DNA from 3 places in the Mesorhizobium japonicum MAFF 303099 genome. Region 3 is predicted to be linked to each of the others. Evidence: predicted binding sites of a transcription regulator. Region 3 holds the regulator's gene; each other region holds the start of a gene.
The links. Region 3 encodes PhoB, which activates phosphate uptake and scavenging genes when phosphate is short. Its sites were predicted from a motif close to TGTCATNNANCTGTCAT; they were not measured.
Positions count from the first base shown of each region.

Region 1 (8,020 bases), 3.1 Mb from region 3:
TTGGCGATGTCGGCCAGCCGGACGGGTCTTCTATTGCCTGCGGTGAGTGACGCCATTGTGCGTGCCTCCTGACATGCATTTAGCACGTTCCGGATGTGCATCTAGCACTTTCGTTGGATCGATTCAAATTTTGCTTGACCGGAAATGCCTGAAGACATACATTTGAATCGATCCAAGCTGCAGATTTGTTCTGCTGAATGTCAAGGGGAGGTGCGCTATGCATCCCGTCAATTATCTCTTCGAGGACATCTATCGCAACCACTGGAGTATCGGGCCGGGCGCCAGCAATTCCGGACGCCGGGGCAGGGCCGGACCTTGGATTCGCGACCTTCGCTTCCTTGTGGAGCGCAAGCGAAGCTGAGAGTTGCTTTTTTGCTCGCTGATTGGATCGATTCAATTCAAGGGGAGAAAAACCATGCATCCCATCAAGCATCTGTTCGAGGACATCTATCGCAACTACTGGGGCATTGCCCCGGCAGCCGAGCGGCCGAAGGTGCGGCGCCTGTCGAAGCCGGCCGCGCGCAATCGCGATCTTTGGGTTCGTACCGAACGTCCCAGGGATTGATGCCTCCGTATTTGGCCTCAGGAACGCGGTCGCAACAGGGCGGAAATCGCTACCCCCAGCCAGCCGGCGATGAGCAGCGTGCCTCCGGTCGGCGCCGACATCGGAAACAGTCTCGATCCGAGGAAATCGCGGGCGAGGAGATCGCCCGCGAAAAGCAGGAGCCCGACAAGCAGGACGAGGCTCGCGATCCGCAGGCAGCGATTCGCGCCGATGAGGCCGATGGCGAGGAAGACCGGCGCGTGCATCAAGAGGAACGACGCGGCCGTGCCGGTGAAGGCACCGCCGCGGTGCGCGGCCGCAGCCGACAGCGCCACGCCCGCCGCTCCGACGAGACCGCCGGCAAACACAAGGATACGGCTGGGTTCGGCGGAATTCATGTCGGCATCCCTCTAAAGCCTCTCAGGACTCTAGCGCTTCTAGCGCCATATGCCGTGTGCGCCGCGACTGGACGATCCAGTTGTAGACAGCGCCGCCGGCCATCAGCACCGATGTGCCGAGAAACACAGCCCTCATGCCGAAATGACCGCCGACGAAGCCCCCCGTCAACGGTCCCGCAACCTGCCCGACATACTGCGCCGAGATCGCCAGGCCAAGCACATTGCCGCCGACGCCGTCCGGAATGTTGTGGCGGATGACGCTGGTGATGCAAGGCAGCAAGCCGCCGAGCGCCAGACCCATCAGGAAGCGCAACCCGATCAGTTGCCAGCCATTGGTGACGAAGGCTTGGGGAATGAGCAGCAGGGCCGAGACGGCCAGCGCCCCGACGACGACGTTCCAGTGGCCGACGCGGTCAGCGAGCTTGCCGAGCCAGGACGCCGACAGGATGGTGCCCAGCGCTGCCGCCGACATCACGACGCCGGCGACCATCGTCACCCGGCTCTGATCCTCGATGAGCTGCTGCACATAGACGGTGATGATCGGCTCGATCGACATGTTGGCGAAGGCCAGCAGCATGCCGGTTATCAACATGGCCACGACCGGGCGCTTGTCCGGAATCCGTGACCAGCCGCTTTTCGGCCTGGCGCCCTTTTCCGCCTTTACCGGCTTGGGGCGCGGGGTCTCCTTGATGAGGAAGGTCGTTGCCAGGAAGGCCAGGAAAATGACCCCGCCGGACAGAAGGAAGGTGGCGCGAATGCCGATCACTGGGGGCAGCGCACCGCCCATCAGGGGGCCGACCAGCGAGCCGGCCGTTATCCCCGCCGACAGGACGCCCAGCGCCCAGCCGGAACGGTCCTTGGGCGTCTGCATGGCCACCAATATGGTCGACCCCGAGGAATAGCCGCCGGCAAAGCCGATCAGCAGGCGCAGCAGCACCAATTGCCAGACCGTCTCGACCATGCCGGTCAGCGACATGCAGATCGCCATGCCGAAGCTGGCGCGCACCAGCATCACCTTGCGGCCATAGCGGTCGCCCAGCCGCCCCCACAACGGCGCGACCAAGGCCGCGGCGAAGAAGGTGGCGCCATAGGCGATGCCGGACCATTGCACGATGGCGGCGTGACCCTGCGCGCCGAGCTGTTCCACATAAAGCGGCAGGAAGGGCAACAGCAGGGTCATGGCGATGAGCGTGCTGAACGAGCCAGCGAAACAGACGGCGAGATTGCGCCGCCAGTGGATGTTGTAGCCGCTCTGTTGCGTGTCTTCCTGTGTCATGCCCTGCCTGCTCGATATCAGCGCTTGTTGCGGATACCATTTTGGGATACCAAACTGGTATCCGTCATGAACTCCAACCCGGCTGCTGTCAATGCGGCTTCGGAACAAGGAAACGCTATGTCGCAGATGCAGAATGTCGAACGGCAGTTGCGCGAGATGATCCTGGGGCTCGAGATCGGCCCAGGCGAGAAATTGACCGAGCGTTGGATCGAAGGCCGCTTCGGCGCTTCGCGCACGCCGGTCAGGGCAGCGCTGCTGCGGCTGGAGACCGAGGGGCTGGTGGGCAGGGATGGCCGCGGCTGGACGGTATCGCCCATCAACCTTGCCGAGCTCGAGCAGATCGCGGTCTACCGCGAAGCGGTCGAGGTCGCGGCGGTGCGGCTGACATGCATGCATGCCGAAAGCAGCGCCATCGACGTCATCGAGGCGATGCTCGATTCCTGCGACCAGAATACGCCGCGCGAGGAGTGGCATCGTGTCGGCATGGATTTTCACATCGAGCTGGCGCGCCTGTCGGGCAACGAATTCCTGTTCAGGGCCGTGCGTGATGCCATGACGCGCCTGTCCCGCGCCCGCTGGCTGGAGGTGCGTGACGAAGCGGCCCTTGGTCGCGCCTGGGCCGAACACCGCGCCATTCTGGCCGCGGCACGCCTTGGCGATGCCGATGAGGCGGCCCGCCTGCTTTGTGCCCACATCGTCGGCAGCCGCGACCGGCTGGTGACGTCGCTCGCCAACGACCGACGCGGCCTTCGCGCCAGGGGATTTGCCGTCGTGGCTGCTTAGCACCTGTGTGGGGCAGGGCGCTCGCCGGCAAAAACCGGCGGCGCCTGATGCCAAGCGCACTTTCGGCCTCGCTTCACGGACGCCGATGGCGTAAGAGCGGCGATGGAAAACAACCGATTTGAAACACCCGTGACCGTCAAGTCCGTCACGGCGGGAAGCACTCAGCTCTTGCGCACGGCCCGCGAGGCATCCGAATACCTGCTCAACAGCTGGCCCGGCAAGCGCAGTCCCAAGCATCGCGCGGCGCTGCAGGCCTGCCACGATGCGCTGGCCGGCGACAAGCCGGCCATGAACGCGCGGCGCGCCTTTATCGCTGCGGCGCGCGAAGTGGACGTTTTTGTCAGCGACAAGGCCCCTGCCTGACGCAGAGCCATAGACTGGATTGAGGCAAGGCCCGCATATGCGGGCCTTTTGCCGTCATTCCGCCGTTTCGTTTTCGATCTCTGCCTCGGGCTTGGAACGTTCGCGCGCGGCAACCTTGGCCGCCAGCTTTTCGGCCTTCTTCGCCGCCTTTTGCCGGTCGCGTTCCTTGCGTTCCTGATCGTAGTTTGGTGCTCGCGCCATATCGGTTCCTTTTGACCTGCCTTGCGGCTCTGACCTTGCCTAGGAGCATTAGCCGTCAAACACAACAGCTGAAACGACAGTGCGCGTGCGCGGCCCCGGAGATCCGTGGGGGCTTGCCAGATCGGCGCCATAATGATGTAGGAAACGCGGGGCGCCAGCGTATTTGAGAGCTGCCCGTTTGTTTTTGACCAAGTGAGTCATGGCCACAATTGCGCGGACGTCGGCAAGGGTTTTCTACTATGCGCGAAACGTCGTGCGCGATGTCATTCCACAAGCCCTGTTCCGCCGCAGGCTGGCCACTCGCCTCGAACAGGCCATGCTTTCCGACGAGGCAGCGCGCCGGCGGCTGAATTACTACAACAAGCTGCAGGATGGTTTCGCGCCAAGCGCCAATGCGGTGCGCATCAGCAAACTGCCCTTCACGCCGACCATGTACTATTACGACCTGAAGGAATTCGCCCGCTATTTCGACCCCGGATTGCTCATCGACGTCGAATTCGGCGACGTCAGGGACGTGCCGAAGGTGCCGACGATCGTCAAGGATCGGCCGATCCGTGATGACGACCAGAACGCGGTCATCATGAAGCTCGACAAGTTCCGTCACTTCCAGATGCCGGCTGACACCATCCCGTTCGCCAACAAACTGCCTTTGGTGGTCTGGCGCGGCGACCTCAACAATCCGATCAGGACACGGTTTCTGCAAGCGGTGCGCGACCTGCCATTCTGCGATGCCGGCTCGCACAAGCCGAACGCACCGGCCGAATACGCCAAGCCCTTTCTCAGCATCAGCCAGCACCAGCGCTACCGCTACATCGTCTCGCTCGAGGGCAATGACGTGGCGACCAACCTTAAATGGATCCTGAACTCGAAGTCGCTTTGCCTGATGCCGCCGCCGACATACGAGACATGGTTCGCGGAGCAGCAGCTCGAGGCCAATGTCCACTATGTGCCGCTCGATCCGGATTTCGCCGATCTCGGCGAAAAGGTGCGCTATTTCGAACGCCATCCGGCGCAGGCAGAGCGCATCATTGCCGGGGCCAATGCCTATTGCCGGAAATTCTCCAATGAGCGAGCCGAGCAGGCGATCTCCCTGCTCGTGCTCTACAAATATTTCGTGCTCAGCGGCCAGATCGAACCGGATCCCGAACTCTGGCGCTTTATCGAGGGCTAGCGCGCCTCGGCCTGATGGTCAGATGACGCTGCGATCGAGAACCATGTCGGCAGGGCCGAAGCGATCCTTTGCCGTCAATTGCTGGTGCCAATACGGGTAGAGCACGGGCGGCCGGCTGACCGCGTCGAGGCGCTGGCGTTCCTCAGGGCTGAGCGCCAGGCTTGCGGCCGCGAGATTGTCCTTGAGCTGGGCATCGTTGCGGGCGCCGATCACCAGCGAGGAGACGGCGGGGCGGCCGAGCAGCCAGGCCAGTGCCACCTGAGCGGCCGATACGCCGCGAGCCTTGCCGATCTCGACCAGCACATCGACGATCCGCCAGAGCCGGTCCTCGTCGCGGATCGGCGGCTCGGACCAGCCAGCGAGTTGTCGTGCGGTCGGGCTGTCGCGGTGGTATTTGCCGGACAGCAGGCCGCCGGCGAGCGGGCTCCAGACCAGCACGCCCAGTCCCTGGTCGACCGAGATCGGCAGCAGTTCATATTCCGCCTCTCGCGCCTCCAGCGTGTAGTGGATTTGCTGGGTGACGAAGCGCTGCTGGTGGCGGCTGTCGCTGATCGAGAGCGCCTTCATCACCTGCCAGCCGGACCAGTTGGAGCAGCCGATATAGCGCACCTTGCCCTGGTTGACCAAAGTGTCGAGCGCCGCGACCGTTTCCTCCACCGGGGTAAGCCCGTCCCACTGGTGGACGAAATAGATGTCGATGACGTCGGTCTTCAGCCGCTTCAGGCTCTTCTCGCATTCGCGGATCAGGTGGTGGCGCGACAGGCCTTCGTCGTTCGGTCCACTGCCGATCCGCATGCGCGCCTTGGAGGCGATCAGCACGTCGTTCCTGCGCTTGCCGCCGAGCGCCTCGCCGATGATTTCCTCCGACAGGCCGTTGGAATAGACATTGGCGGTGTCGATGAGGTTGATGCCGGCGTCGATGCACATGTCGATCATGCGCCTGGCTTCGCCAAGATCGCTGTTGCCGACCGCGGCGAAGGGCCCGGTGCCGCCGAAGGTCATGGTGCCCAAAGTCAGTGTCGAAACCTTCAGGCCCGAACGGCCAAGGGTGCGGTATTCCATGTCAGTCCTCGCGATTGTGTTGAATTGGGGGCGGGGCCGAAGGGCAGCCCGCAATGCGACTGGGGATTTGTAGGACAATTCGGCCGGCTTGTCGCCATGCCATGGTGATGGATCGATTGGACAGAGCGGACGCCGCGCGGCCGCTATATCGCGCCCGGGCTGCAATAAAACCGTCACTGCCGGTCTATATTGAAGTCGGCTCAGGTGTTTCCCTTCCAGGCTGCTGGCCAGCAATTTGGGGCGCCGTATGGGAACCGACAGGGCTTGCAAGCGGAGCAGTGCAAATGACTGAGCTAAGACAGAATTCTCCCGCCAAGGACTGGCTCGAAGCCGAGCTCGCCGACACGCTCGACGAAGATTATGAGCTCGAAATGTCGGAGCCGGCGCTGTCGATGGAGATCGCCAAGATCTACAAGAACGCGCATCCGCCTTCGATCGACCGCATGCAATATTTTCGCGACCTGATCACCCTGCAGTCCGAATTGATCAAGCTGCAGTCCTGGGTCGCCTACCACAAGAAGAAGCTGGTGGTGATTTTCGAGGGTCGTGACTCCGCCGGCAAGGGCGGCGTCATCAAGCGCATAACCCAGCGGCTCAACCCGCGCATCTGCCGTGTCGTGGCGCTGCCGGCGCCGACCGAACGCGAGAAGTCGCAATGGTATTTCCAGCGCTATGTCCCGCATCTGCCGGCAGGCGGCGAGATCGTGCTGTTCGACCGCTCCTGGTACAACCGCTCCGGCGTCGAGCGGGTGATGGGCTTTGCCGATGCCGGCCAGGTCGAGGAATTTTTCCGCGACGTCCCCGAGTTCGAGCGCATGCTGGTGCGCTCAGGCATCACCGTGGTCAAATACTGGTTCTCGATCACCGACGAGGAACAACAGATGCGCTTCCTGATGCGCATCCATGACCCGATGAAGCAGTGGAAACTGTCGCCGATGGATCTGCAGTCGCGCGTGCGCTGGGAGCAGTACACCAAGGCCAAGGAAGAAACCTTCGCCCGTACCAACATTCCCGAGGCGCCCTGGTTCATCGTCGAGGGCAATGACAAGAAGCGGGCGCGGCTGAACTGCATCGATCATCTGCTCAAGCAGATGCCGTATGAAGAGGTGCCGCACGAGGAGATCACGCTGCCGGAACGCGTCTTCAATCCCGAATACGAGCGCCAGACGCTGCCGCGCGAACTGTACGTGCCGGAAAAGTATTGAGGCGGATGAAGCTGCGATCTCCCCCCACGTGGGGGGAGATTACGCTCCCCACCTAACCCCGCTTGATCACCACATGCGTGGCAAGCGCAGTCGCCACCTGCTCGCTGCATTGATATCCAAGCTTCAACATATCCAGGCCGGCGAAGAGGTGCTCGCCCTCGCCAAGCAGCACCGGCGAGATTGCCAGATGCATCTCGTCGATCAAGCTCTCCTGCAGATATTGCCGGATGGTGGCGACGCCGCCGCCGATCCGCACGTCCTTGCCGCCGGCGGCCGCCTTTGCCTGCTCGAGCGCCGAATGGATGCCGTCGGTCACAAAATAGAAGGTCGTGCCGCCTTCCATCGTGATGGGTGCCCGCGCGTGGTGCGTCAGCACGAAAACCGGCACATGGTAGGGAGGGTTGTCGCCCCACCAGCCTTTCCAGCTGTCGTCAGGCCATTCGCCGCGGATCGGCCCGAACATGTTGCGGCCGAGGATCCAGGCGCCGACATTTTCGAAACTGCGCGCGGCGAACGCCTCGTTGATGTCGGTGGTGCCGCCATCTTGCCCGAGCACCATCTTACGGAAAGTGCGGGTGCCGACAAACCACTTGTGCAAGGATTCCCCACCGATGCCGAGCGGATTTTGCAGATCCTGATCGGGGCCGGCGCCATAGCCGTCGAGCGATAGGGTGAATACGTTGACACGCAGCATGGACATAAAAGTCTCCTCGGTAACCAGTTGTATTTTGCAATCGGTTGTTGTTTAGCAAACCGATTGCGAATTGCAAGCGCTATTTTCCAAGGCGAAAGGACACGTGCCCGGACCTCGCCGCCAAGCGATGTCCGTATTGTTTCGTGGTGATCGGTTCGGATGATAACCGGCCGCTGGGACGGCCGCCGATCGCCCGACGGGTGAAGCGGGTCAGGAAGCATCCTCTGGAGGCATTCGCCATGCCTCCTGGCGACATGCGGGCTGCCGGCCGCCTCCGGCCGTGCGCGTATCATAGCCGCCGCTGCCTGTCTTTGTCTGCGGGA
Region 1 covers NC_002678.2:6,885,424-6,893,443, forward strand. The annotation lists gene MAFF_RS34045 (LacI family DNA-binding transcriptional regulator) at 1-56, opposite strand, end outside; gene MAFF_RS40180 (hypothetical protein) at 416-565, shown strand; gene MAFF_RS34050 (DUF423 domain-containing protein) at 583-942, opposite strand; gene MAFF_RS34055 (multidrug efflux MFS transporter) at 965-2,218, opposite strand; gene MAFF_RS34060 (GntR family transcriptional regulator) at 2,336-3,001, shown strand; gene MAFF_RS34065 (DUF982 domain-containing protein) at 3,104-3,364, shown strand; gene MAFF_RS40185 (hypothetical protein) at 3,419-3,565, opposite strand; gene MAFF_RS34070 (glycosyl transferase family 90) at 3,765-4,736, shown strand; gene MAFF_RS34075 (aldo/keto reductase) at 4,755-5,798, opposite strand; gene ppk2 (polyphosphate kinase 2) at 6,083-7,003, shown strand; gene MAFF_RS34085 (dihydrofolate reductase family protein) at 7,056-7,703, opposite strand.
Region 1: a site for PhoB is predicted at 5,959-5,975, ahead of ppk2 (polyphosphate kinase 2). Genes of this name have one in related genera too.

Region 2 (8,020 bases), 1.7 Mb from region 3:
ACATTGTGATCGATCGATTCGAAGGTGTTCTTGGCCGAGTTGATCATCAGGCCGAGCACCAACGAGGTCATGACGCCGAACAAATTGGCGGCGAGCCGCACCACATTGTTCGTGTCGTCGTCGCGATGTCTGGCCGGCAGCCTCGGCCAGATCGCCATGCTGACCAGCGGCGCCGCCGCCAGGCACAGGAAAATCACCAAGGCGATCAGGGCTTCGCGCATGAAGCGCATTTCTGCACGGCGTGCACCGCTTGCCAATGACCCCGGCACCGATCACGCCGCGAAAGTCGCGGCAAGGCCAGGTGTCTCGCGCGAAAGCTCGCCGCTCACGACACCGGTGGCGCGCCGCCCTCTTCGGTGCGCCGCGCGATGAATTCGTCGAGCACTCCGGCGGTGGCGGCAGCCGAAGCTGGCGGCTCGAAATCGGCAAGGATGCGTTTCCAGATGCCGGTAGCGCGCTCGCTGGCGGTCTTTGATCCGCTTTGCGTCCAGTTGCCGAAATTCGACCAGTCGGCCACCAGTGGCTCATAGAATGCGGTGCGGTAGCGCGCCATCGTGTGGCTGGCCGAGAAGAAATGCCCGCCAGGCTGCACTTCGGCGATGGCCTCGAAACCGATCGCGTCTTCGTCGCCAGGCGTTGCCGCGCAAAGCTCGGCAATCGACTGCACCGCCTCGATGTCGGTGATCAGCTTCTCGAACGAGACGCTCAGGCCACCCTCCAGCCAGCCCGCGGCGTGGATGCACACGGTGGCGCCGGCAAGCACCGAGCCCCAAAGGGCGAACTGCGACTCATGGGCTGCCTGCGCATCGGAAATGTTAGCGGCACTGCCGGCGCCCGAACGCCAGGGAAGGCCGATGAAGCGAGCCAATTGGCCGGCTCCCAGTGTGGCCTTGACGTGTTCGGGCGTGCCGAACGCCGGAGCGCCCGACTTCATGTCGACATTGGAGGAGAAGGAGCCGTAAAGCACGGGTGCGCCCGGTCGCACGATCTGCGCCAATGCCAGACCGGCCAGCGCCTCGGCATGCTGCAGCGTCAGCGCGCCGGCGACCGTGATCGGCGCCATCGCGCCTGCCAGGCAGAACGGCGTGATGACCAGGACCTGCCCGGCGCGGGCGAAGTCGATGATGCCTTGCGCCATCGGAATGTCGAGCTGGCGCGGTGAGTTGGTGTTGATGATGGTGTAGCAATGGGCGCCGGCGCGGAATTCATCCTCTGACTGCCCGCGCGCCAGCCGGATCATCTCAAACCCATCCTCGACCTGCGGCGTGCCGCGCGCGAAGACAAAGGGGAACTTGTCGGACTGCGTCAGCTGCGCGCGGTTGACCGCATAGTGGCGAAAACGGTTGTCGACATCCTGCGGCTCGATGCAGGGGCAAAGCATGTGCAGTACGTCGAAATGCTGGATGAGCTTGGTCAATTCCTCGAAGGCGCCGAGCGTTCCCGGCCGGCGGCCGCGTTCGAGATCGGTGACGTTAGGCGCGCCTGCGCCGGCGAGGAACGTCATCGAGCCGAGTTCGAGCAAAAGATCGCGACTGCGGTCGCCCGCCAGCGCTGGAATTGATTTTGGCGCCGAGGCCAGTGCCGCGGCCACGATGTCGCGGCCGATGCGCACCATGTCAGTGTCCGGGTCCACAAGCGCACCGGCGCGAGCGAAGATCTCCCGCGCCTGCGGCAACAGCACCTTGATGCCGAGCTCCTCCAGCACGCGCAGCGCCGTGTCGTGGATGGAAGCCACCTGGTCATCCGAAAAGATCGGCTGCGGCAGGAACGGGTTCTTCAGCGACCGGTAGTTGGGCCGGCGGCTGCTTTCGCTGCCGGCTTCGCCCGTGCGTCCACGCCGGCGCTCGCGCCTCATGTCTCGTGCCGCGTCATCGATCATCGCAAAATCCTCCTCATTGCCGCATCGCCTTGCCCGAGGGATCGTAGGGTGACGCCGCGATGACGCGAGCCGGCCGTTCGACGCCGACAATGTGCACCGAAAGCGCCGTACCCTCCTCGGCAAAATCGCCGTCCACCAACGCCAGCGCGACGCTTCTGCCGATCGTGTAGCCAAAGCCGCCCGAAGTGACGAAGCCGACGCGGCGGCCGTCACGCCAGACCGGCTCGAAGCCGCTGGCGTCGGCATCGAGCGCATTGATCTCCAACGTCACGATCCGTTGCGCGGTGCCGGTATCGCGCTCCTTCAGCGCCGCCTCGCGGCCAACGAAATCGCCCTTGTCGAAGGCAATAAAGCGGTCGAGGCCGGTCTGGCGTGACGTGTAACCCTGCGTGAATTCGCGCGACCAGATGCCGAAGCTTTTCTCCAGCCTTAGCGAGTTGAGCGCGTAGTAGCCGATCTCGGCCAGCCCGAGATCCTCGCCGGCGGCGAGCAGCGTCTCACGCAGCGCGGCATGCATGGTCACGGGGCAGTTGATCTCGAAGCCCAGCTCGCCCGCGATGGACAGGCGGGCAAGCCGTGCCTGCACCATGCCGATGTCGAACGCGCCGCAGGCCATGAAGGGCAGCGCCGCACTGGAGACATCCTGATGCGTCGTACGTTCCAGGATTTTGCGCGCATTCGGCCCGGTCAGCAGGAAGCCGCCCGTCGCGTCCGAGATGTCGGTGACGGTGACGCCCTCTCCTGCCCGGGTCTCGAACCAGCGCATGTGGAATTCCCTGAGATAGTAGGAGCCCATCAGCCAATAGTCGCCGTCGCCCCAGTTGATCACGGTGAGGTCGCCCTTCAGCCGTCCATCCGGCCCGAGCATCGGCGCCAGCCGCGCCTGTCCCGCCTTAGGCAGCCTGCAGGCCAGCAGCCGGTCGAGCCATGCCCGCGCACTTGGCCCCGACACGGAATAGCGCGCATAGGCCGAGATATCGACGAGACCGGCGGCGCGCCGGACCTGCAGCGCTTCATCGCCGACGATGTCGAAGGCGTTGGAGCGCTTGAGCGTGGTGTTCTCGCGAAAGCCCATCGGCGCGAAATAGGCCGGGATTTCCAGCCCCCACGACGCCGTCCATTCGCAGCCCGCCGCACTCATGCCGTCATAGGCGCCGGGGCGTTTCAAGGGCCGGCCCGCCGGCAGCCGCTCATTGGGGAAAGTCATGACGAAACGGCGCGCATAGAATTGCCGCGTCGTTTGTCTGAGATATTCGCGGTTGGCGGCGAAGGCGCCGTAGCGCGCAATGTCCATGCCGAAAATGTCCGCCTGCGGCTCGCCATGGATCATCCATTCGGCCAGCGATTTGCCGACGCCGCCGCCCTGACTGAAGCCGGCCATGACGCCGCAGGCGACCCAGTAGTTTTTCAGGCCGCGCACCGGTCCCACGATCGGATTGCCGTCGGGGGTAAAGGTGAAGGCGCCGTTGACCCATTTGCGGATGCCGGCGCTCGCCAGGCAGGGAAAGCGCTCATGCGCCTTGGCGAGTTCCGGGCTGATGCGGTCTATGTCCTCCGGGATCAGCTCGATGCCGTAGTCCCATGGCGCGCCGTCCATGTTCCAATGCTTGGGGTTCTGCTCGTAGACGCCGAGCAGCACGCCTTTGCGCTCCTGGCGCAGGTAGGAAAAGCCGTCGAGATCGACCGCAAGGCCGAGCTCCCGGTCGAGAGCGGCGATCTCCGGAATGTCCTCGGTGACGAAATAATGGTGCTCCATCGGCGTCACCGGCAGGTCGACGCCGGCCATGCGGCCGAGCTGCTTGGCCCACAGCCCGCCGGCGTTGACGACATGCTCGGCGATGATGGTGCCCTGCTCCGTGACGACGTCCCAATGGCCGTCCGCGCGAGACTTCAACTCGACGACACGGTTGCGCAGGATCACGTCGGCGCCGCGCTTCTTGGCGGCACCCGCATAGGCATGCGTCGTGCCATAGGGGTCGAGATGACCCTCATTGGCATCGTAGAGACCACCAAGCACGCCAGTGACGTCGACGATCGGACAGATTTCCTTGATCTCGTCAGGGGTCACCAGCCTGGCGGTTTCGATGCCGACCGACTGGAATACCGCCCAGGCCGATTTCAACCATTCCCAGCGCTGGGGATCGCTGGCCATGTTGACGCCACCGGTCATGTGCAGGCCGATATTCCAGCCGGATTCGGCCTCGATCTCGCGGTAGAGCTTGATGGTGTAATCCTGCAGAGCCGCGACGTTGGGATCGGCGTTGAGCGCATGAAACCCGGCTGCCGCATGCCAGGTCGAACCGGCGGTCAGTTCGGCACGCTCGATCAGTGCCACGTCAGGCCAGCCGAACCGCGTCAGATGGTAGAGCACCGAGGCACCGACCACCCCGCCCCCGATGACGACTGCACGGTAGTGCGACTTCAAGGCTTCCCTCCCGGTCTGTCAGAAGCGCACCATATACGCACTAGACATAAGTGTCCAGTACTGCGCTTGCAGGCTCGGACGGATGCGTGGGGATGATCCATTCTTCCGCCCCGCCGCGTGTTTTTTCCGGCTTGTGAACGCGCCAGCGGGCGGACATGCCGCACTGTCACGCAAGCATCATGTTCGCGCCGTAGATCGCTTTCGGGGGGCGGCGCGCGGCATCATCGATGTACCGCCTCTTTAAGCTTTTTCGCTCTTCGGCCGCTCCGGCACATCTGTCACAAAGAGGATCATCCATGAAACACCTGCACCGAACCGCCTCGCTCGGCGTCGCGCTGGCCTTGTTCACTGCCTTGTCGCCAGCGCTCGCCGACAGCACCGCGACCGTCGGCGGCCTCGTCAACAAGGGCCTGGTCGGCGTCGGCCGCATCCCAGCCGCGCAGCGCGACAAATTCGGCGAGACGTTCGGCTCGGGTTCCGGCATGGCGATCGACACATCGGGCTGGACGCATGATGCGGGCACCTACAAGGGTTCGCTCTGGCTGCTGCCGGATCGTGGCTACAATGTCGCCGGCACCACCGACTACCGGCCGCGCCTCAACACCATCGGCATCGAATTTACCCCGGCCGCACCTGGCGCCGCTGGCCAGGAACAGACCGAAGTCAAGGCGACGCTTGCCGACACCATGCTTCTGACCGACGACAAGGGCGCCGACGCCACCGGCCTCGATCCGCTGTCGGATGTACGCGCCGCCGCCGGCGATATGCCGATGTTGCCCGCCGCCACCAATGGCAAGCTCGCCCTCGACAACGAGGCGATCGTGCGGCTGCCCGACGGCTCGATGTTCATCTCCGACGAATATGGCCCCAACATCTACCGCTTCTCGGCGCAGGGCCGCCTGCTGTCGGCGACCCAGCCGCCGGCGGCGCTGGTGCCGATGCGCAAGGGCGCGCCGAACTTCTCCTCGGACAATCCTGGCCCCGGTGCCGCCGAGCCCGACCCGAAGGATCCCGAGACCGGCCGCCAAAACAACCAGGGCCTGGAAGGCATGGCGATGACGCCGGACGGCAAGTTCCTGATTGCCGTGCTGCAGTCGGCGACCCGGCAGGATGGCGGAGATTCAGGCTCGACCCGGCAGAACACCAGGGCGCTGGTCTATGACGCCTCCGACCTCGCCCATCTCAAGCTGGCGCATGAATATGTCGTGCCGCTGCCGGTGTTCAAGGACGCCAAAGGCAAGACCAAGGTCGCCGCGCAAAGCGAGATCGTGGCGCTGTCGGACACGTCCTTCCTGATGCTGGCGCGCGACAGCGGCAACGGCCAGGGCGTCAAGGGCGACACCTCGCTTCTGCGCCAGATCTTCGTCGTCGACGTTTCGGCCGCGACCGACATCGCGGGCGGCCCTTTCGACGCCGCCGACAAGCCGGTCGCGCCCAAGGGCGTGCTTGATCCGTCGGTGACGCCGGCCAAGCTGACGCCGTTCATCGACATCAACGACAATACGCAGCTCAATCGCTTCGGCCTGCACAATGGCGCCCCGAACGACGACAACAATCTCTCGGAGAAGTGGGAAGCGATGTCGCTGGCCAGCGTGCTCGATCCGAAGCTGCCCGACGACTATTTCTTGTTCGTCGCCAATGACAACGACTTCCTCGCCCAGGACGGTTTCCAGGTCGGCGCCCCCTACAAGGCCGATGACGGCGCCAATGTCGACACCATCTTACTGGTCTATCAGGTCACGCTTCCCGACCTCGCCAAGAAGTAAGACCGTCATCCAGGCGGGCGCGCTTGGCGCGTCCGCCTGAGATTCTGAAAGCCTACTTCAAGAACTCCGCGTCCTTCGGCACGCCGGCATCGATCGGCTCGGCCGTCCTGCTCGACACGGCCATGATCTTGCCGGCGGCGGACAGGTTCGGCCGCACGAAGACCTGCGCGGGACCGTTGACGCGGCTGTAGAGGTCGATGATGTCCTGGTTCATGAAGCGCACACAGCCCGACGAGGCGTTCTTGCCGATGGAATCCCACTCCGGCGTGCCGTGCAGCCGGTACATCGTGTCCTTGCCGTCGCGGAACAGATAGAGCGCGCGGGCGCCGAGCGGGCTTTGCGGGCCTGGCGGCATGCCGTCCTTGAATTTCGCCAGTTCCGGCCGGCGTTGGATCATTTCCGGCGGCGGCGTCCACACCGGCCACTTCTTCCGCGCCTGGACCACGGCGCTGCCAGTCCAGCCGAAGCCGGCCTTGCCGAGGCTGACGCCGTAGCGGATGGCCTTGCCGCCATCGCGCACCAGATAGAGGAAATGCTCGGAGACATCGACGACGATGGTGCCGGGTTTCTCTCCGGTCGGGTCGGCCACGATCTGGCGCACGAACTTCGGATCGAGCTTGGCCACCGGGATCGCCGGCAGTTGATAGCCCTCGTCGGTGCGCGCCGCGTACATGGTTGCGGTATCGCCGAACGCCGCATCGGGTGGCGCCGCGGCCACCGGTGGCGGCGTCACCACCTCCGTCGTGGTGCACGCCGAAAGAGCCATCGAGGCCGCGCCCAAAGCGGACGCACCGAGAAACGCGCGCCGGTTCAGGCGCTCGGAAAACAGCGGACTATCGGACATGACCCCCCCGGCTATTCGCAAGATCTGATAGGAATGCGGGCCCCACGCCCCCGCGATCAATAGCCCATTCCGGAAGCTTTGAGAACATGGTTAGACCGAGATGCGCCAGGAGACCTCCGGCCAAGCTTTTCCGACGCCGCATCGACCTGCCTCGTTGAATCGGCAATGATGGTGGGGCCAGATCACCTTTGCCGAGTTGCCAGCCATGGACGAAAAAATGCCCGCGCGCCGGCGCACCGGCGACCTGACCAGCGGCCCGATCCCGCGCACGCTGCTGCTGTTTGCCTTGCCGGTGCTGGGTTCCAACGTGCTGCAGTCGCTCAACGGGTCGATCAATGCCGTCTGGGTCGGCCGCTTTCTCGGTGAATCGGCGCTGACCGCGACCTCCAACGCCAACCTCGTCCTGTTCCTGATCCTGGGCACCGTGTTCGGCATCGGCATGGCGGCGACCATCCTGGTGGCGCAGTCGGTCGGCGCCCGCGACCTGCCCGAGGCGCGCCGCATCGTTGGCACCAGCGCTACCTTCTTCTTCTTCGTTTCGGTGGTCTTCGCCGTCTGCGGCTGGATCTGGGTCGATGCGATCCTCAACACGCTTGGCACGCCGGCGGACGCCTTGCCGCTGGCGCGTTCCTATCTGCGCATCATCTTCGTCGCCGTGCCGATGATGAACCTTCTGTCCTTCGTCATGACCGTGCTGCGCGGTGCGGGCGATTCACGCACGCCCTTCATCTTCATGGCGCTGGCGGTCGTCCTCGACATCGTGCTCAACCCGCTGCTGATCCGCGGCATCGGCCCCTTCCCCGAACTTGGCATCGCCGGTTCCGCCACCGCGACGCTGATCGGCCAGACGGTGAGCGTGATTGCCATCCTTGTCGTGCTTTATTCGCGCAAGCATCCGCTGCGCCTTGCCGGTGCCAACCTCGCTCTGCTGCGGCCCGACCCTGCCTTGCTGCGCATCGTCGTCTTCAAGGGCGTGCCCATGGGCCTGCAGATGATCGTCATTTCGGCGGCAGCGCTGACAGTGATGGGCATCGTCAATTCCTACGGTTCGCAGGTCGCCGCCGCCTACGGCATCGCCGCGCAGCTGTGGACCTACATCCAGATGC
Region 2 covers NC_002678.2:1,256,042-1,264,061, forward strand. The annotation lists gene MAFF_RS07180 (DUF4239 domain-containing protein) at 1-221, opposite strand, end outside; gene MAFF_RS07185 (trimethylamine methyltransferase family protein) at 326-1,879, opposite strand; gene MAFF_RS07190 (GcvT family protein) at 1,893-4,304, opposite strand; gene MAFF_RS07195 (esterase-like activity of phytase family protein) at 4,601-6,070, shown strand; gene MAFF_RS07200 (L,D-transpeptidase) at 6,123-6,914, opposite strand; gene MAFF_RS07205 (MATE family efflux transporter) at 7,120-8,020, shown strand, end outside.
Region 2: a site for PhoB is predicted at 4,469-4,485, ahead of MAFF_RS07195 (esterase-like activity of phytase family protein). Genes of this name have one in related genera too.

Region 3 (8,020 bases):
ACCGAAGCGGTCGGCGATCTCTACACGTCCTCGCTGGTTGCGCTCGGCCTGATCCTGTTCGTTATCACCTTCCTGATCCTTGCCATCGCCCGCTACATGCTGATGCGCATCGACGCCCGCACGGGAGCCTGACCGATGTCGACAGCCGCATCGCTTCACCAGAGCCGCAAGCGCAAGAATGGCGTGATGATGATGCTGTGCGTCGTCGCCGCCGGCATCGGCCTTGCCTGGCTGGCGCTGATCCTTGGCGCCTTACTCTACAAGGGTCTGGCCGGCGTCTCGCTCTCGGTCTTCACGGAAATGACGCCGCCGCCCGGCGATGCCGGCGGCCTGCTCAACGCCATCTACGGCAGCATCGTGATGACCATCATCGGCATCATCGTCGGCACGCCGATCGGCGTGCTGGCCGGTACCTACATGGCCGAATATGGCCGCTTCTCGAAGCTCACCACGGTGGTGCGCTTCATCAACGACATCCTGCTGTCGGCGCCGTCGATCATCATCGGTCTGTTCGTCTATGAGCTGATGGTGCGGCCGATGGGGCATTTCTCGGCGATCGCCGGTGCCGTGGCACTTGCCATCCTGGTCATTCCCGTCGTCGTGCGCACCACCGAGGACATGCTCAACCTGGTGCCGAACGCCTTGCGCGAAGCCGGCACCGCGATCGGCGCGCCGCGCTGGGTGGTCATCCGCTCGGTGGCCTATCGCGCCGCGCTTTCGGGCATCGTCACCGGCATATTGCTGGCCATCGCCCGTATCTCCGGCGAGACCGCACCGCTTCTGTTTACGGCGCTGAACAACCAGTTCTGGTCGAGCAATCTCAACGCGCCGATGGCCAGCCTGCCTGTCACCATCTTCCAGTTTGCTCTCAGTCCCTACGAGGAATGGCAGCAGCTGGCCTGGACCGGCGCACTCATCATCACATTGACGGTTCTCGCGCTCAGCATCTTTGCGCGCAGCCTGACCGGACGCAGAGAGGACAAATGAGCCAGATGTTGTCTCCAGACATGACGATCGCCGCCGAGGCGGTGACCAAGGCCAAGATCGAGGTCAAGAACCTCAACTTCTACTACGGCCAGTCGAAGGCGCTGAAGGATATCACGCTATCGCTGCCCGAGCGCAGCGTCACCGCCTTCATCGGCCCGTCGGGTTGCGGAAAGTCGACGCTGCTGCGCGTCTTCAACCGCATCTACGAGCTCTATCCCAAGCAGACCGCCGAGGGCCAGGTGCTGCTCGACGGCCAGAACGTTCTCGACCGTTCGCAGGACCTCAACCTGCTGCGCACCAAGATCGGCATGGTGTTCCAGAAGCCGACGCCGTTCCCGATGTCGATCTACGAAAACATCGCTTTCGGCGTCAGGCTCTACGAGAAGATCAGCAAGGCCGAGATGGACGGCCGTGTCGAGCAGGCGCTGAAGCGCGCGGCACTGTGGACCGAGGTCAAGGACAAGCTCAATGCCAGCGGCCTCAGCCTGTCGGGCGGCCAGCAGCAGCGGCTGTGCATCGCCCGCACCGTGGCGGTGAAGCCGGAGGTCATCCTGCTCGACGAGCCGGCCTCGGCGCTCGACCCGCTGTCGACCGCCAAGATCGAGGAACTGATCGACGAGCTGCAGGCCGACTACACGATCGTCATCGTCACCCACAACATGCAGCAGGCGGCGCGCGTGTCGAAGCAGACGGCCTTTATGTATCTGGGCGAACTGGTTGAATTCGACCGCACCGAGAAGATCTTCACGTCGCCTCGCGAGAAGCGCACGCAAGACTACATCACCGGCCGCTTCGGCTGATCGCACGCATACGAGGACCAGGATCATGGCCGAACACACAGTCGCAGCCTTCGACGAGGATCTCGGACAGATCAGCAGGCTGATCAGCGACATGGGCGACCTCGCCGGCTCGATGGTCGGCGGCGCCACCAAGGCGCTTCTGAATTCCGACAATGCTCTCGCTCAGCGCGTCGTCTCCGACGACGCCATCATGGATGCGCGCCAGCGCGAACTCGACGACCGCGCCATCACGCTGATCGCCAAGCGCCAGCCTATGGCCGACGACCTGCGCCATGTGGTCGGTTCGATCCGCATGGCTGGTGACCTCGAACGCATTGGCGACCTTGCCAAGAACATCGCCAAGCGGGTCGGCACTGTCGGCCTCAGCGCCACGCCGCGCGACCTGTCGCATTCCATCGACGCCATGGCGCAGCTGGTGCTGATCCAGGTGCAGGGCGTGATCGAGGAGTATGCGGCGCGCGATGCCGCGGCACTGGCGAAGCTGCGCGCCGACGACGAGCGCATCGACGTCAAATACACCTCGGTCTTCCGCGAATTGCTGACCTATATGATGGAAGATCCGCGCAACATCACGGCCTGCACGCATCTGTTGTTCTGCGCCAAGAATCTCGAACGCATCGGCGACCACGTGACCAATATCGCCGAGAATGCGTACTATGTCCTGACCGGCACGCAACTGCCCGCCAACCGTCCAAAACAGGACGAGACGGCGATGTCGGCGCCGGCGGCCTGAGCGCAGGGGTAACCAATCGATGATCGCACCACGCATCATGGTGGTGGAGGACGAGGAGCCGCTCGGCGTGCTCCTCCGCTACAATCTGGAATCGGAGGGTTACCAGGTCGAGGTGGTGACACGCGGCGACGAAGCCGAAATCCGCCTGCAGGAGAACGTGCCCGATCTCCTGGTGCTCGACTGGATGGTGCCGGCGGTGTCCGGCATCGAACTCTGCCGGCGCCTGCGGATGCGGCCCGAGACCGAGCGGCTGCCGATCATCATGCTGACCGCGCGGGGCGAGGAAAGCGACCGTGTGCGTGGGCTCTCCACCGGCGCCGACGACTATCTGGTCAAGCCGTTTTCGACGCCGGAATTCATGGCTCGCGTGAAGGCGCTGCTACGCCGCGCCAAGCCGGAAGTGCTGTCCAGCGTGCTCAAGGTCGGCGACATCGTGCTCGACCGTGAATCACACCGGGTCTATCGCAAAAAGAGCGAGATCCGGCTCGGGCCGACTGAATTCCGCCTGCTCGAATTCATGATGCGTCATCCCGGCCGCGTGTTCTCGCGCAGCCAGCTGCTCGACAATGTCTGGGGCGAGACGATCTACATCGACGAGCGCACCGTGGACGTGCATGTCGGCCGCCTGCGCAAGGCGGTCAACAATGGCCGCATGCCGGATGTTATCAGAACCATTCGTGGGGCGGGCTACGCGATCCGCGAGGATTGAGCACGACCTGAATCAGGCGACGTTTTTCTTCGCGGCAAGGCCTGCTTTCGTTTGCACGCCCGGCGCGAAAATCTCCTGGTCGACAAAGGTCAGCGCGCGCATGGCGCAACCTTCGCGGATCAGCGGCAGTTCGTTCGGTTCGGTGTCGAAGGAGATCGATTCCGAGTGCTGGCCACCGGCGGTCTGGGCGATCGCCTCGCGCAATGCCGGCTCGATCAGGTCGAAGGCGGCGGCGCTGACGCCGACCATGGCAACGGGTGCTGGATCGATCAGCGCAAACAGGCTGCCGAGGCCGTAGCCCAATGCCTCGCCGGCCTTGCGGTAGGCTTCGCGCTCGGGTCCGTCGCGTTCGCGCGCCGTCGCGGCCAGCGCCCGCATCTGCGCGTCGCTGACATCGGCCACCGGCTCGGTGTCCTCGCTGAGCTGCCTGGCGTTGCGCCAGATGGCATAATTGCCGGCATAGGCCTCGACGCAGCCGCGCCGCCCGCAGCGGCAGAGCGCGCCGCCCGGCCGATGGATCATGTGGCCGAACTCGCCGCCCGAGGAATGGGTGCCGGTGAACAGCTCGCCCTTCAGCACCAGCCCCATGCCGATGCCGTGCGACAAAAGGATGGCGATGAAGTCGTCGCGGTAGCGCTCGGGATCGCGCCAGCGCAGCGCCACGGCCATCATGTTGCAGTCGTTTTCCATGGTTGCGGGGATGCCGAACTCGGCTTCGAGTATGTCGGCGAAGGCGATATCGGTCTGCGGCGTGATCGGCGACCACAGCATCGCCCGGGCCTCGGTGTCGGTGATGCCCTGGATCGCCAGCGCGATGCGGGCGACGCTGCGCACGTCGATGTCGGGATCCTCGAGACGCCGCCTTACGATGGCCACGCACTCGCCGATCAGCGCCTCGCGCGACATGGTCAGCGTATCCAGCCGGCGCTGTTCTTCCGATATCACCTGGCCGGCATAATCGATGACGGCGACGGAGAGGAAGTTCAGCGACAGCACCACGGTCATCACTGCCGCGGCCTCCGGGTTAAGGCCGAGACCGACCTGCGGCCTGCCGCGTTTCAGCGCGCCGGCCTCGCTCGGCTTTCCCTCGGCCAGTATGCCTTCGCCGATCAGGTCGGAGGAAATCGCCGATATGGTCGAGTGGCTGAGGCCGGTGGTCGCGGCGATCTCGGTGCGCGAGGGCCGACCGGCCCGGCGCACGGCGGCAATCACCATGGCGCGGTTGCGCCGGCGCAGATCGTCGTGGCGGATTCCGACCGACATGTTTCTCACATCCTCCCCGTCGCCGCGGTTCTTCCGGTCCTCCCTCGAACGCTGCCGGCGACACGATCAAATACTGGCAGAAGCGGCCCGTCCTGTCATTTATTTATTCCGAGGCTCGAAAAAAATTCATAAGGACATCAAAATCCCTCAGAATCGTTGTTGACAGCGTTCCGGTGTTGGATCAGTGTTTTTTCGAGGCTCGAAAAAATAGAGCCTCTGTGCCGGCCTTCGGGCCAGTTTGGTCGCGCCATACGCGGCGCAGGGAGGAATATCATGAAGAGATTCACAGCCGCCATCCTGGCGGGTGTCGCCATGTCGCTGACGCTGGCGTCGGTCGCGCAGGCGAAGGACAAGGTCATCGGCGTTTCGTGGTCCAACTTCCAGGAAGAGCGCTGGAAGACCGACGAGGCCGCCATGAAGAAGGCCATCGAGGCCGCCGGCGACAAGTACATTTCCGCCGACGCGCAGTCCAATCCTGGCAAGCAGCTTACCGATGTCGAGAGCCTGATCTCGCAGGGCGCCAATTCGCTGATCATCCTGGCGCAGGATGCCTCGGCCATCGGCCCGGCCGTGCAGAAGGCGCTGGACGAAGGCATTCCGGTCGTCGGCTATGACCGCCTGATCGAGAACAAGGACGTCTTCTACCTGACCTTCGACAACAAGGAAGTCGGCCGCTTGCAGGCCAGCGCGGTGTTCAAGGCCAAGCCGGAAGGCAACTATGTCTTCATCAAGGGCTCGGGCGCCGATCCGAATGCCGACTTCCTGTTCGCGGGCTCGATGGAAGTGCTCAAGGCTGCCATCGACAGCGGCAAGATCAAGAATGTCGGCGAGGCCTATACGGACGGCTGGCTGCCCGCCAACGCCCAGAAGAACATGGAGCAGTTCCTGACCGCCAACGACAACAAGGTCGACGCGGTCGTCGCTGCCAATGACGGCACCGCCGGCGGCGTCGTCGCGGCGCTGACGGCGCAGGGTCTTGCCGGCACCGTGCCGGTCTCGGGTCAGGACGGCGACCATGCCGCGCTGAACCGCATCGCGCTCGGCACCCAGACCGTGTCGGTGTGGAAGGACGCGCGCGAACTCGGCAAGAACGCCGCCGAGATCGCCTCGCAGCTGGCCGACGGCAAGAAGATGGCTGACATCGCCGGTGTAAAGGACTTCACGACGCCTGGCGGCAACACCGTCAAGTCGCTGTTCCTGACCCCGGTCGCCATCACCAAGGACAATCTCAACGTCGTCATCGACGCCGGTTGGATCAAGAAGGACGAAGTCTGCGCGGGTGTCGCCGCCGGCAGCGTCGCAGCCTGCAAGTAAACGGCGCAATACCGTTCGATATCGACGCCGCGGCCCAAAAGCCGCGGCGTTTCTCAAGGGGCTTCCCGCTTCAAATGACCGCGGAAAGCAAATAGCATCCATGTTCGGTACCCGCGCCAGACGGTAAACCGGTGGGAGGATAGCATGACCGACACGACCTCTAATCAACCGGTCGGCAGCACTGCGGCGGACAGGGCGCGTGCATCCGAACTCAGCGCCGTCGGGCGGTTCCTCAAGGCTACCGAGCTCGATACGCGCATGCTCGGCATGGTCGGCGCGCTGCTGGTCATCTGGGTCGGCATCCATATCCTGTCGGGCGGGCTTTTCCTGACGCCGCGCAATCTGTGGAACCTGTCGGTGCAGACCTCGTCGGTCGCGATCATGGCGACCGGCATGGTGCTGGTCATCGTCATGCGCAACATCGACCTCTCGGTCGGATCCGTCGAAGGCGTGATCGGCATGATCATGGGCGTGGCGCAGGCTGAATTCCTCATCCGCGTCGTCGGTTTCCAGCTTGGAAATCCCTGGCTCTGGATCATCGCGCTGGCGGCCGGCGTGGTGCTTGGCCTCCTGATCGGCGCATTCCAGGGCTTCATCATCGCCTATATGGAGGTTCCGGCCTTCATCGTGACGCTGGGCGGCCTGCTGGTCTGGCGCGGCATGGCATGGCTGATCACCAGCGGCCGCACGGTCGCGCCGCTCGACACAACCTTCCAACTGATGGGCGGCGGACCACGCGGCTCGATCGGCGCCACCGCCAGCTGGATCGTCGGAATCGTCGCTTGCGCGGCTGTCGCCTTCGCGCTGCTCAACGGCCGGTCACAGCGCAAACGGTTCCACTTTCCACTGCGCCCGGTTTGGGCCGAGATTTTGCTTGGCGGGGTTGCCTGCGCCGCTATCCTTGGCGCCGTCTGGATCGCCAATTCCTATCCATGGCCGATCGGCATCGTGCGCCAGTATGCCCAGCAGAACGGCATTACCGTTCCCGAAGGCGGGCTGTACATCGCGCATGGCATTGCCATACCGGTGCTGATGGCGGTGGCCGTGGGCATTATCATGACGTTCATCACCAAGCGCACGCGTTTCGGCCGCTATGTTTTCGCCATTGGCGGCAATCCGGAGGCGGCCGAACTTGCCGGTATCAACACCCGCTGGGTGACCATGAAGGTTTTCATGATCATGGGCGTGCTGGCCGCGATCAGCGCGGCGATCTCTTCGGCCCGGCTCAACGCATCGACCAATGCGCTGGGCACGCTGGACGAGCTTCTGGTCATCGCCGCCGCCGTCATCGGCGGCACGTCGCTCGCCGGCGGCGCCGGCACGGTGATGGGCGCCATGCTGGGCGCGCTTCTGATGCAGTCATTGCAGTCGGGCATGGTGCTGCTCGGCATCGACTCGCCGCTGCAGAGCATCGTCGTCGGCGCCGTGCTGGTCATCGCGGTGTGGCTCGACACCGTCTATCGCAAGCGGGTTTAGGGGAGAAATGATCATGTCCGACAAAATCGCTCCCGCAACTGCCCCCACAACTGCGCCCTCTGGCACGCCGCTGATCGACATGCGCAACATCTCGATCGCCTTTGGGGGCATCCGCGCCGTCGACGATGCCTCGATCGATCTTTTCCCTGGCGAGGTCGTGGCGCTGCTCGGCCACAATGGCGCCGGCAAATCGACGCTGATCAAGATCCTGTCCGGTGCCTACAAGCGCGATGCCGGACAGATCTTTGTCAATGGCGAGGAGGCTTCGATCTCCAACCCGCGCGACGCCAAGAAATACGGCATCGAGACCATCTACCAGACGCTCGCCTTGGCCGACAATGTCGACGCCGCCGCCAATCTGTTCCTCGGCCGCGAGCTGATGACCGGCTGGGGCACGCTCGACGATGTTGCCATGGAGGCCGAGGCCCGCAAGGTGATGGGCCGGCTCAATCCGCGCTTCCAGCGGTTCAAGGAGCCGGTGATCAAGCTATCGGGCGGCCAGCGGCAGTCGGTGGCGATCGCACGCGCGATCCTGTTCAACGCCCGCATCCTGATCATGGACGAGCCGACGGCAGCCCTTGGTCCGCAGGAGACGGCGCAGGTCGGCGAACTGGTCAAGCAGCTGAAATCCGATGGCATCGGCATCTTCCTGATCAGCCACGACATCCACGATGTGTTCGAACTTGCCGACCGGGTCTGCGTGATGAAGAACGGCCAGGTCGTCGGCACCGCGCGCAC
Region 3 covers NC_002678.2:2,989,608-2,997,627, reverse strand. The annotation lists gene pstC (phosphate ABC transporter permease subunit PstC) at 1-132, shown strand, start outside; gene pstA (phosphate ABC transporter permease PstA) at 136-987, shown strand; gene pstB (phosphate ABC transporter ATP-binding protein PstB) at 984-1,787, shown strand; gene phoU (phosphate signaling complex protein PhoU) at 1,813-2,520, shown strand; gene phoB (phosphate regulon transcriptional regulator PhoB) at 2,540-3,229, shown strand; gene MAFF_RS15630 (ROK family protein) at 3,242-4,492, opposite strand; gene xylF (D-xylose ABC transporter substrate-binding protein) at 4,766-5,806, shown strand; gene MAFF_RS15620 (sugar ABC transporter permease) at 5,951-7,282, shown strand; gene MAFF_RS15615 (ATP-binding cassette domain-containing protein) at 7,296-8,020, shown strand, end outside.